DNA from 3 places in the Mesorhizobium sp. M0615 genome. Region 1 is predicted to be linked to each of the others. Evidence: riboswitches for the same ligand, from Rfam matches in the RefSeq annotation. Region 1 holds a riboswitch; each other region holds the start of a gene.

Region 1 (3,272 bases):
AACCCTAATGCGGAAGCGCGACAGTTTAACCGCTGAACCGTGTTAGGTGCCTTTGCTGCAACGCGGCGAGGGTTAGCGCACGGCTTTCAGCGAAGCAAGTCAAACCTTGTTCAAAAGACAGTGCTGGACGGCAGGCCGGGAAAAACTGGTCCGATCTCCTCCTGTTTGATTTCCTTCATCTTTCACTCCACTTTTGTCTCCTGACACATCTCCCGCCATTTGCCTGCTAGCATGACCGGAATCGCCGGCTAAAGTCGGGAAAATGGTTCGAGGCAAGACACTTTGACGAAGGACAAAATCTCACTCCCCGCGGCCAGGCGCATCGCGCTCGCCGCGCAAGGATTTCTCGATCCCCGCCCGGTCGGCACGCCCGATCGCCGCCACCTCGCCCGCGTGCTGTCGCGCACCGGCCTGCTGCAGATCGATTCCGTCAGCGCCGTGGTGCGCGCCCACTATATGCCGCTCTATTCGCGCCTTGGCCCCTACCCGCTCACCCTGCTCGACAATGCCGCAATCACCCGCAAGCGCACCGTGTTCGAGTACTGGGCGCATGAGGCCTCGTTCCTGCCGGTCGAGACCTACCCGTTGATGCGCTGGCGCATGCAGCGCGCTGAAAGCGGCGACGAAATGTATCTGGGCCTCGCCAAATGGGGCCGCGAGCACGCCGCCTATATCGAAGAGATCTACCGCGCGGTCGCCGAGCGCGGCCCGATTGCCGCTTCGGCACTGGAGGGCCAGAAAGGTTCGGGCGGCTGGTGGGGCTGGAGCCACGCCAAGCACGCCTTCGAATGGCTCTTCTGGGCCGGACGCATCACCACGGCGCACCGCCGTGGCTTCGAGCGTTTCTACGACCTGCCCGAGCGCGTGCTGCCGCAGGCGATCCTCGACCTGCCGGTGCCGGCGGCCGAGGACGCGCACCGCGAATTGCTGCGCATTTCCGCCCGCGCCCACGGCATCGCGACGTCGGGTGACCTGCGCGATTATTTCCGCTTGTCGCCGGCCGACATGAAGGGCCGGCTGGAGGAACTGGTCGAGATGGGCGAACTGCTGCCGGTAAACGTCGAAGGCTGGGACAAGCCGGCTTACCTCTATAGGGACGCCCGCCTGCCGCGAAAGATCGAGGCCCGCGCCTTGCTGGCCCCCTTCGATCCGGTGGTCTTCGAGCGCGCGCGCACCGAGCGTCTCTTCGATTTCCGCTACCGCATCGAGATCTACACCCCGGCCGACAAGCGGCAATATGGCTATTACGTGCTGCCTTTCCTGCTCGGCGACAAGATCGTCGCCCGCGTCGACCTCAAGGCCGACCGTCCCGCCGGCGTGCTGCGCGTCCACGCCGCCTACGCCGAACCCGGCGCGCCGCCGGAGACAGCTGCAGAGTTGTTCGAGGAATTGAAGCAGATGCAGGGCTGGCTTGGCCTTGAGCGCGTCGAAGTGACGCCGGCCGGCAATTTGGGGAAGCCTTTGGCCGACATCGCCATGTCGTAGCCGTGCGTTGACACAACTCCCCGCAACAGCCTAAATCCGTTCCAGACGGTCCCCTGCCCGCAACGGCAAGGGCCAAGAGGGAATGCGGTACGGGACGAAAATCCCAAATCCGCGGCTGTCCCCGCAACTGTAAGCGAAGAGCCAAGGCCGAAAGCCACTGGGTAACACCGGGAAGGCGGCTAACCAAGGCGATGACCCGCGAGCCAGGAGACCTGCCGTCTGAGACAAAGTATCCGATCGCCTGGCGGGTTTCCGGGCAAGGAGCACGGTTTTTGGACCAGAACAGCAGTTTTTCGGCTGGCACAGCGGATGTTTCGTCTGCCGATAGCGACGCGTTGGCTGGCGTGACCGTCATCGTCTGCGCCTCATGCCGCGATGAAACCGGCTCAGACGCTCACCCCCGCGCCGGCGAACTGCTGGCCGACGACACGCGCCTCGCCGCTGCCGATGACAACATCCGCGTCCGCACCGCCGAATGTCTCGGCAATTGCAAGCGCCGGCTGAGCGCTGCCATCCTGCGTGACGGCTGCTGGAGCTATGTCTTCGGCGATCTGACCGCAACCAGCGGCGCCGACCTCGTTACCGGCGCAAAGCTCTTCGCGACTTCGGCCGACGGCCTCATCCCGTGGCGCGGCCGGCCCGATAGCCTCAAGCGCGGCCTCGTTGCCCGCATCCCACCCCTCGACATGCTGAAGGACTGACGATGAACGCTTCAAACCCGGCCGCCAACCTCTCCCGTGTTCCCTGCACTGTCGTTACAGGCTTCCTCGGCGCCGGCAAGACGACGCTGGTCCGCCATCTCCTGGAAAATGCCGGCGGCAAGCGCATCGCCATCATCGTCAACGAGTTCGGCGACATCGGCATCGACGGGGAAATCCTGAAAGGCTGCGGCATCGACACCTGCCCCGAGGAAAACATCGTCGAACTGGCCAATGGCTGCATCTGCTGTACAGTCGCCGACGATTTCGTGCCCGCCCTCGACAAGATCCTCGCGCTGACACCGAGGGTCGACCACATCCTGATCGAGACCTCGGGCCTCGCTCTGCCCAAGCCGCTGGTCCAGGCGTTCCAGTGGCCAAGCGTGAAGAGCCGGGTGACCGTCGATGGCGTCATCGCCGTGGTCGACGGCCCGGCGCTGGCCGAAGGCCGCGTCGCCAACGACATGGACGCGTTGCAGGCACAGCGCGCTCAGGACGAAACGCTCGACCACGACGATCCGGTCGAAGAAGTCTTCGAGGACCAGATCGCCTGCGCCGACCTGATCATCCTGTCGAAAAGCGATTTGATGGATTCAGCCGGTTCGGCCCGCGCCAACGCCATCATCAATGAGCATTCCGCTCGCGCGGTAAAAATCGTGCCGACTGCGCATGGCAAGGTCGACCCGTCGGTGCTGCTTGGCCTCGGTCTCGCCGTCGAAGACGACATCGAGAACCGCAAGTCGCATCACGACGGCGCTTTCGATCATGAGCATGACGATTTCGACACCTTCATCGTCGACATCCCCTCGATCGCCAATCCCGACGACCTGGCCAAGCGCGTCGCCACCGCCGCCGAACAGGAAAACGTGTTGCGTGTAAAAGGCTTCGTCGATGTCGGCGGCAAGCCGATGCGGCTTTTGCTGCAGGCCGTCGGCCCACGCGTCAACCATTACTATGACCGCGCCTGGACGGCCGAGGACGATCGCCGCTCGCGTCTCGTCGTCATTGGCCTGAAGGGGCTGAACCGTCCGGCGATCGAGCGTATACTCGCCGGTTGATCTCAGGCACGAGCCGCGATGCATATACTCG
Region 2 (3,272 bases), on a different contig from region 1:
CTTCGAGCGCGACGTCTCAATCGAAATGACATCCGCATCCATTCCAGCGATCGCGTGAATGATCTCGTTGAACTCCGAATAGCACATGTGGGTATGAATTTGAGTCGCGTCCTTTACACCCGTTGAAGCGATCCGGAAACATTCGACAGCCCAGTCGAGATAGACTTTCCAGTCAGATTGGCGCAGTGGCAATCCTTCGCGAAACGCGGCCTCATCGATCTGGACCATCCTTGCGCCGGATCTTTCGAGATCCGTCACTTCGTCGCGGATGGCGAGCGCGATCTGGCGGCAGGCTTCGGAGCGGGGTACGTCGTCGCGAACAAAAGACCAGTTGAGAATGGTGACTGGGCCTGTGAGCATTCCCTTCACGGGCTTTTCCGTAAGCGACTGGGCGAATTGCCACCAGCGCACTGTCATCGGATTGCGCCTCGATACGTCGCCGAAAATGATGGGGGGACGCACGTAGCGCGACCCATAGCTTTGTACCCAGGCATGCTGGGTGAGCGCGAAGCCGGACAACTGCTCGCCGAAATGCTGTACCATGTCGTTTCGCTCGAACTCACCATGCACCAGAACGTCCAGCCCGATCTCTTCCTGCCAGCGAATTGCAGCCTCGATCTCCTTCTTCAGGAACGTCTCATAGTCGACATAGCTCAGCTGGCCCTTCGCATGAGCGGCCCGCGCCTTGCGTACCTGCGGCGTCTGCGGGAAGGACCCGATGGTCGTCGTCGGGAACGGCGGCAGCCCGAGTGAGCCGGCCTGGACTCTGGAGCGCTCGCCAAAAGCGCTCTCTCGTCGCTTCGCGCTGTCCTCAATGCTAGCGATCCGCCCCTGAACAAGCGGGTCATGGATCCTCGTGGATGTCACGCGCGTGGCGGCAGCCTCGGCAGACGCTTTCAACGCGCCTGCCACCGCATCCCTGCCTTGGGACAGGGCCCGGGCCAGCAAGACCAGCTCGTCGGTCTTCTGGGCCGCGAAGGCGAGCCACGACCTGATGTCCGCGTCGAGTTCCGTCTCCATGCGCAGATCAATCGGCACATGCAGCATCGAGCAAGAAGGCGCGATCTCGACGCGGTCCAAGGGCCAGCGGGCGACGATCGGTTTGATGCGGTCGAGAATGGCGGGCAGGTTCGCACGCCAGACGTTGCGGCCATCGATCAAGCCAAGCGAGAGCACCAGATCCTTCGGAGCGAGCCGAGCCACCGTTTCCAGCTGCTCGGGAGCGCGCACGAGATCAATATGCAGGCCGGCCAAGGGCAGAGAAATCGCGGTTTCGAGATTGTCTCCCAGCGACCCGAAATATGTAGCCAGCATGATCTTCAGCTCGGGCGCGGCTTTCGACAGCTGGCCATAGGCGAATTCGAACGCAGCTCGTTCGTTCGGGTTCAGATCGAGGACAAGCGCTGGCTCATCGATCTGCACCCAGTCGGCTCCCGACAGCTTCAGCCTCTCCAGAAGCTGCTCGTAAACCGGCAGCAGCCGCGGTAGGAGCGCGATGGGACCGAACCCCTCGGCAGGCGATTTCGCCAGCTTGAGGAAGGTGATGGGTCCAAGGATGACTGGGCGTGTGTGAATGCCGAGAGCTTTAGCCTCGAGGAAGTAATCGACCGGCTTCGATGACGAGAGGGCGAACGTCTGATCATCATCGAGTTCCGGCACAATGTAGTGGTAGTTGGTGTCAAACCACTTGGTCATTTCCATCGCGGTTACACCAGGTCCATGAGCCTCCTCCTGGTAACCAGCGTGTCCACAATCCTCCGTCTGACCCTGGTTGCCGCGCGCCATTGCGAAGTAGATGTCAAGTGGGACCTCGCCGCTATTCCAGCCGTAACGGGATGGAACGGCCCCGACCATGGCTGCGGTGTCGAGCACATGGTCGTAAAGCGAGAAGTCGTTCGACGGGATTTTCGACACGCCGCGATCGCGCTGCTCTTCCCAGCTAGCGGCACGGAGCGCCTTCGACGTCGTGAGAAGGTCGCCAGCGGACGATGTTCCGGACCAGTAGCTTTCAAGCGCGAATTTCAGTTCTCGCCGACGACCGAAGCGCGGCACGCCGAGCGTTGCTACAGGAATTTGCTGAGAGACAGTCATGTCATACCCCGATGATTGGGGCGTCGGTGACAAGGAAGGCGCTAGCAGGCCGGCATCAACGCCGGGTTGCAGCGGCCACCGAGACACCCCGCCCGTGGACGTAATTCGCGTGGCAGGTCTCCTGGCTCGCGGGGTCATAGCCTCTACCCGTCTTCCTGAGGGTATTCGCCTCAGTGACGTGATTGGGGTTGGCTCGCCGCTAACAGTTGCGGGGGCAGCGCCGGCATCGCACCGGCTTCCCTCTTAGCTCCGCTGCGGCAGCGCCGCACGCGAGAACCACGACACGCAGACAATCACAGCAGTTCGCTCTTTTGTCAATGACGCATAACGAAATGTTTATGTCGTTATGTGATCGCGCTTTTACGCCTTTGTCTAGCATTGTGAAATATTCAGTCTGCTGCCCGCATTCGGCATCGTGGGACGTGATCGCAAGTCAAGTCCGACGGACGCCGCGAGTTCTCCGTTACCTCAGGACCCTTACTGGCCTTCCCCAAGCTGAGCTTCTGGAAAATGCTGGTGACGATCTGGATGACGGTGAATGCCGTCATGGCAAGCACGCCTTGCACCGCTCCTCCAGCGAGCTTCACGGCAGCAGCATGGGTCAGTTCTCCGAAGCGAATGGCTGTCGCTATCAGCGAGCTTTGACACAGTTCCGCCACTGCGGTCATCGCGTCAGTAGGGCGGCTGGTTAGTTGCCGGCGCATCTACAGCAACCCAGCCCCTTCCGCCTCGCGGCGCAAATTCTGCCTTGGCCTTGGGCCGATCTGCTGGATCACCAGGCCGGCCGCCAGCGAGCCAAGGTCGCCGCAGGTCTTGAGGTTGCGGCCCTGCGTGTAGCCATGCAGGAAACCGGCGGCGTAGAGGTCGCCGGCGCCGGTGGTGTCGACCAACTCCTTGATGGGGGTCGCCTCGATGACCACGGTCTCGTCGCCGCGCACGATCACCGAGCCTTTTTCGGAACGGGTGACGGCGGCAATCTTGCAGTCCTTGCGGATCTGAGCCAGCGCCTCGTCGAAGGATTTTGTCTGGTAGAGCGACTTGATCTCGTGGCTGTTGGCAAAGACGATGTCGACAGTGCCCGAGCGCATCAGCTCGAGGAACTCGTCCCGGTAGCGGTCGACGCAGAACGAATCCGACAACGTCATCGACACTTCGCGTCCGGCCTCGTGTGCGAGCTTCGC
Region 3 (3,272 bases), on a different contig from region 1:
GCCGCGTACCATTCGACGAACTGGATCACGCCGCCCTCGTGCAGCTCCGAATAGGGGCCGGGCTCATAGGCCCGAGACAGGATGCCAAAGGCGTTTTCCTCGACGATGCGGCGGTCCTGGTCGTTGGTCTCGGTCCAGACATGGGTGAGCTCCTCAAGGTTGTAGTCGACCCCCTCGACCGCATCCTTGTGCACCAGCCACTTGGTCGTCACCGCGGTTTCGGTGGCGCTGATCGGCAGCACCCGGAAGGTGACCGCATGGTCGATCAGTATGTGGTTCCAAGTCGTCGGATAGTGGTAGTGCATCAAGGTGCCGATGCGGTCGGCGGCAACAGTGTCGGACAGGTTCTTCGTCACCGCGCGCTTTCCGGACATCGTGTAGCTGACGGCATCGCGCAGCAGCGGCGCGCGGGTGGCGCGGTATTGCCCGGCCGGATCGATGCGGAACTTGCTCGGCAGGCCCGCCGCCTCGCATTTCGCCCAGTGCGCCAGCATCTCCGGATCGCTGTCGGCGCCCTGCACGCCGGTCACCGTCGGCGCTTCGGGGAATGTCTTGCACAGCTCTGGATGATTGCCGGCGCAGTGATAGCATTCGCGGTTGTTTTCCCAGACCAGCTTCCAGTTGCCCTTCTCGATGATGGTGCTCTCGAAGGCGACCTTGGCTTGATTCAGCCGGTGCGGCTTGAGGTAGGGCTCTATCATGGCGCGCATCGGGGCAAAGTCGGCAGGTTCTTTTGCCAGGCAGATGAAGATGTAGCCGCCGACGCTCTCGCAGGCGACGGGCTTCAGGCCGAACTGGCTCTTGTCGAAACCGTCGGCCATCTGGCGGGCAAACAGCAGCCGGCCGTCAAGCTCGTAGGTCCACTGGTGATAGGGGCAGACAAGCTTTGCCGCCATGCCCTTCTCAGTGTTGCAGACACGGCTGCCGCGATGGCGGCAGGAATTGTGAAAGGCGTTGATGTTGCCCTTCTGGTCGCGGACCAGCACCACCGGATAATCGCCGATCTGCACGGTGATATAGCTGCCGGGCTTCGGCAGTTCGCAATCATGGCCGATGAACAGCCAGTCGCGATACCAGATAAGCTCCATGTCGAGCTTGAAATAGTCCGGGTCGGTGTAGAAGGGCTGTTCCAGCGAAAAGCCTTGCTTGCGGCCGTTCAGGAGCCTCAGCATGTCGTTGCGCGTATCCATAGTTCTGTCCTCGTGGTTTAAGGACTGAACTTGGTGGTGATGGAGGAAGGATCGGACGCAGGCCGGCGCGGCGCCGGACATGCACTATCCACCTCTTGACCGCCCACCGCGATCAGTCGAGTCTATGCATCTCGGGCTGGTTTCCGGGCTCTGGAGTTGTCCTTGCGGACCATCGCGACACCTTCCCAGGCTCTTGCCCAGTGGTCTCCCGTTGCGACTTCAACTCCACCACCGTTGCGGGGGCAGCGCCGGATTCTGACCGGCTTCCCAATTCTCCGCTGCGTCGTCACGAAGCGGCACCTGAGATGCGATCATCTAATCACGGCAGCGATCGCGACGTCGGCATGAAAGCGACATCGTATCCATGCGGCGCGACACGCGCGGCATACGCCCCGCCGACCACCGAAGGGCTGAGATCCTGTCTTGCGGCGCTATCATCGCCGTTTCGAATCGCTGCGGATCCAGTTCCGATCGGGGGCAAAAAGGGCTCAACGGTATCGAAAAGTTACTATTAGCAATCTCTAATCGAACCGAACGGTTCGTTTCTGTTGACAATGCGTGCAGGACCGTGTGAACGACGGCCCGGAAACCGACACCGGAGCGAACCACTCGGTTCGACATAAGCAACTGAAAACAATGCGATAAATGACCATAGAGGAACTTCCTGGCACAATTTCAAGGTGCAGGACCGTGGTCCACACGGAACAACTTCGTGATTGGAAACCAGCCTATGGCTTTCCCACATCGGGGCTGTCCGAACGACGCGAATTGCTCCCAAGACACGCCGCTAGACGGACAGACAAACTGGAGTACTAAAAATGAAAAAGATCATCCTCACTGCCGCAGCCGTTTTGGCGATCACCGGCAGCGCCTTCGCCGGTAGCGACAATTACGGTTCCAATGGTGCGAACCAGCCAGCCGTCTCGGTCGACAGCTCGTATACGGCTTCCATTCAGAAGCCGGCGCACGCTGACAAGCAGCCTGTCGTTCAGGGCGCCGACCGCGACCTCTACGGCAATCGCTGATCCCGACCAAAGAAGGGCGGCTAACCCGTCGCTCTCGGGATCCCAAAAAATTCAGGAGTATTGAAATGAAAAAGATCATCCTTGCTGCCGCCGCCGTTTTGGCCATCTCCGGCAGCGCTTTCGCCGGCAGCGACAACTACGGTTCGAACGGCGCCAACCAGCCTGCGATTACGTCGACCGATAGTGGCCATACGGCTTCGGTTGAGAAGTCGGCTCCAGCCGAGCAGGCGCCTGCCCACGGTGCCGACCGTAACCTTTTCGGCCGCTAAAAGCCGGTTTCCAGCACGTGGCGGGCTTATCCGCTGCAGCTGGCGGCATCAGAAAAATTCAGGAGACTAAAATGAGGAAGATCGTTCTTGCCACCGCAGCCGTTCTGGCTGTTTCGAGCGCTGCCTTTGCCGGCAGCGACAATTATGGCTCCAATGGCGCCAACCAGCCGGCCGCTGCCGTCGACACCACCCGCACTTCGTCGACCGGCACCAACTCGGCGGTCTACAAGCTGCTGAACTCGTCGGACGACCAACAGAAGTTCGTTCCTCAGAGCAGCGACAGGGATCGGTTCGGCAACAACTAACAGCCGAAGCTTAAAAAAAGAGCGGCGGGCCTAGCCCGCCGCTCTTTTTTCATGCCTGTACAACGCAGCTATCTCAAGCCGCCTTCACTTCCACCGGCTTGAGCGAGAAGGAGTGCCCATCGGCGTCGAAGATGTGCAGGTCCCCGGCATCCGCGGTCAGCCGCAGCTTTGCCCCGCGCTTGACCTCGACATTGCCGGGCAGCTTGGTCACCAACGGCAGGTCGGCGCGACCGATATCGATATAGACCAGCTGCACCTCGCCGAGCTGCTCGACATAGTCCACCACGCCCTCGAAAAGATATTCCGTGCCGGTGGCGACCGACAGATCCTCCGGCCGCACGCCGAAGCTGACTGCCGCACCCTTGGCTGACGCCGGCGTTGCGATCGGCACCGTTGCCTTGCGGCCGCCGACATGGCTGACGATTGTCGGGTTGCCCGTCCTGTCGATCGTCGCCGGCAGGATGTTCATGGCCGGCGAGCCGA

The links. A riboswitch is a leader RNA that binds a small molecule or an ion and turns the genes downstream of it on or off. The one in region 1 is predicted to bind cobalamin.
Region 2: another riboswitch for cobalamin. It lies ahead of metE (5-methyltetrahydropteroyltriglutamate--homocysteine S-methyltransferase); the one in region 1 lies ahead of NKI46_RS11060 (DUF1636 family protein).
Region 3: another riboswitch for cobalamin. It lies ahead of NKI46_RS27840 (aromatic ring-hydroxylating oxygenase subunit alpha); the one in region 1 lies ahead of NKI46_RS11060 (DUF1636 family protein).

The regions. Positions count from the first base shown of each region.
Region 1 is NZ_JAMYQI010000005.1:311,925-315,196, forward strand. It holds gene NKI46_RS11055 (winged helix-turn-helix domain-containing protein) at 283-1,485, shown strand; cobalamin riboswitch at 1,515-1,719, shown strand; gene NKI46_RS11060 (DUF1636 family protein) at 1,758-2,186, shown strand; gene cobW (cobalamin biosynthesis protein CobW) at 2,189-3,241, shown strand; gene cobN (cobaltochelatase subunit CobN) at 3,260-3,272, shown strand, end outside.
Region 2 is NZ_JAMYQI010000026.1:20,028-23,299, forward strand. It holds gene metE (5-methyltetrahydropteroyltriglutamate--homocysteine S-methyltransferase) at 1-2,091, opposite strand, end outside; cobalamin riboswitch at 2,186-2,387, opposite strand; gene NKI46_RS29415 (adenosine kinase) at 2,796-3,272, opposite strand, start outside.
Region 3 is NZ_JAMYQI010000021.1:29,118-32,389, reverse strand. It holds gene NKI46_RS27840 (aromatic ring-hydroxylating oxygenase subunit alpha) at 1-1,190, opposite strand, end outside; cobalamin riboswitch at 1,308-1,509, opposite strand; gene NKI46_RS27835 (DUF680 domain-containing protein) at 2,009-2,215, shown strand; gene NKI46_RS27830 (DUF680 domain-containing protein) at 2,281-2,484, shown strand; gene NKI46_RS27825 (DUF680 domain-containing protein) at 2,556-2,789, shown strand; gene NKI46_RS27820 (ABC transporter ATP-binding protein) at 2,863-3,272, opposite strand, start outside.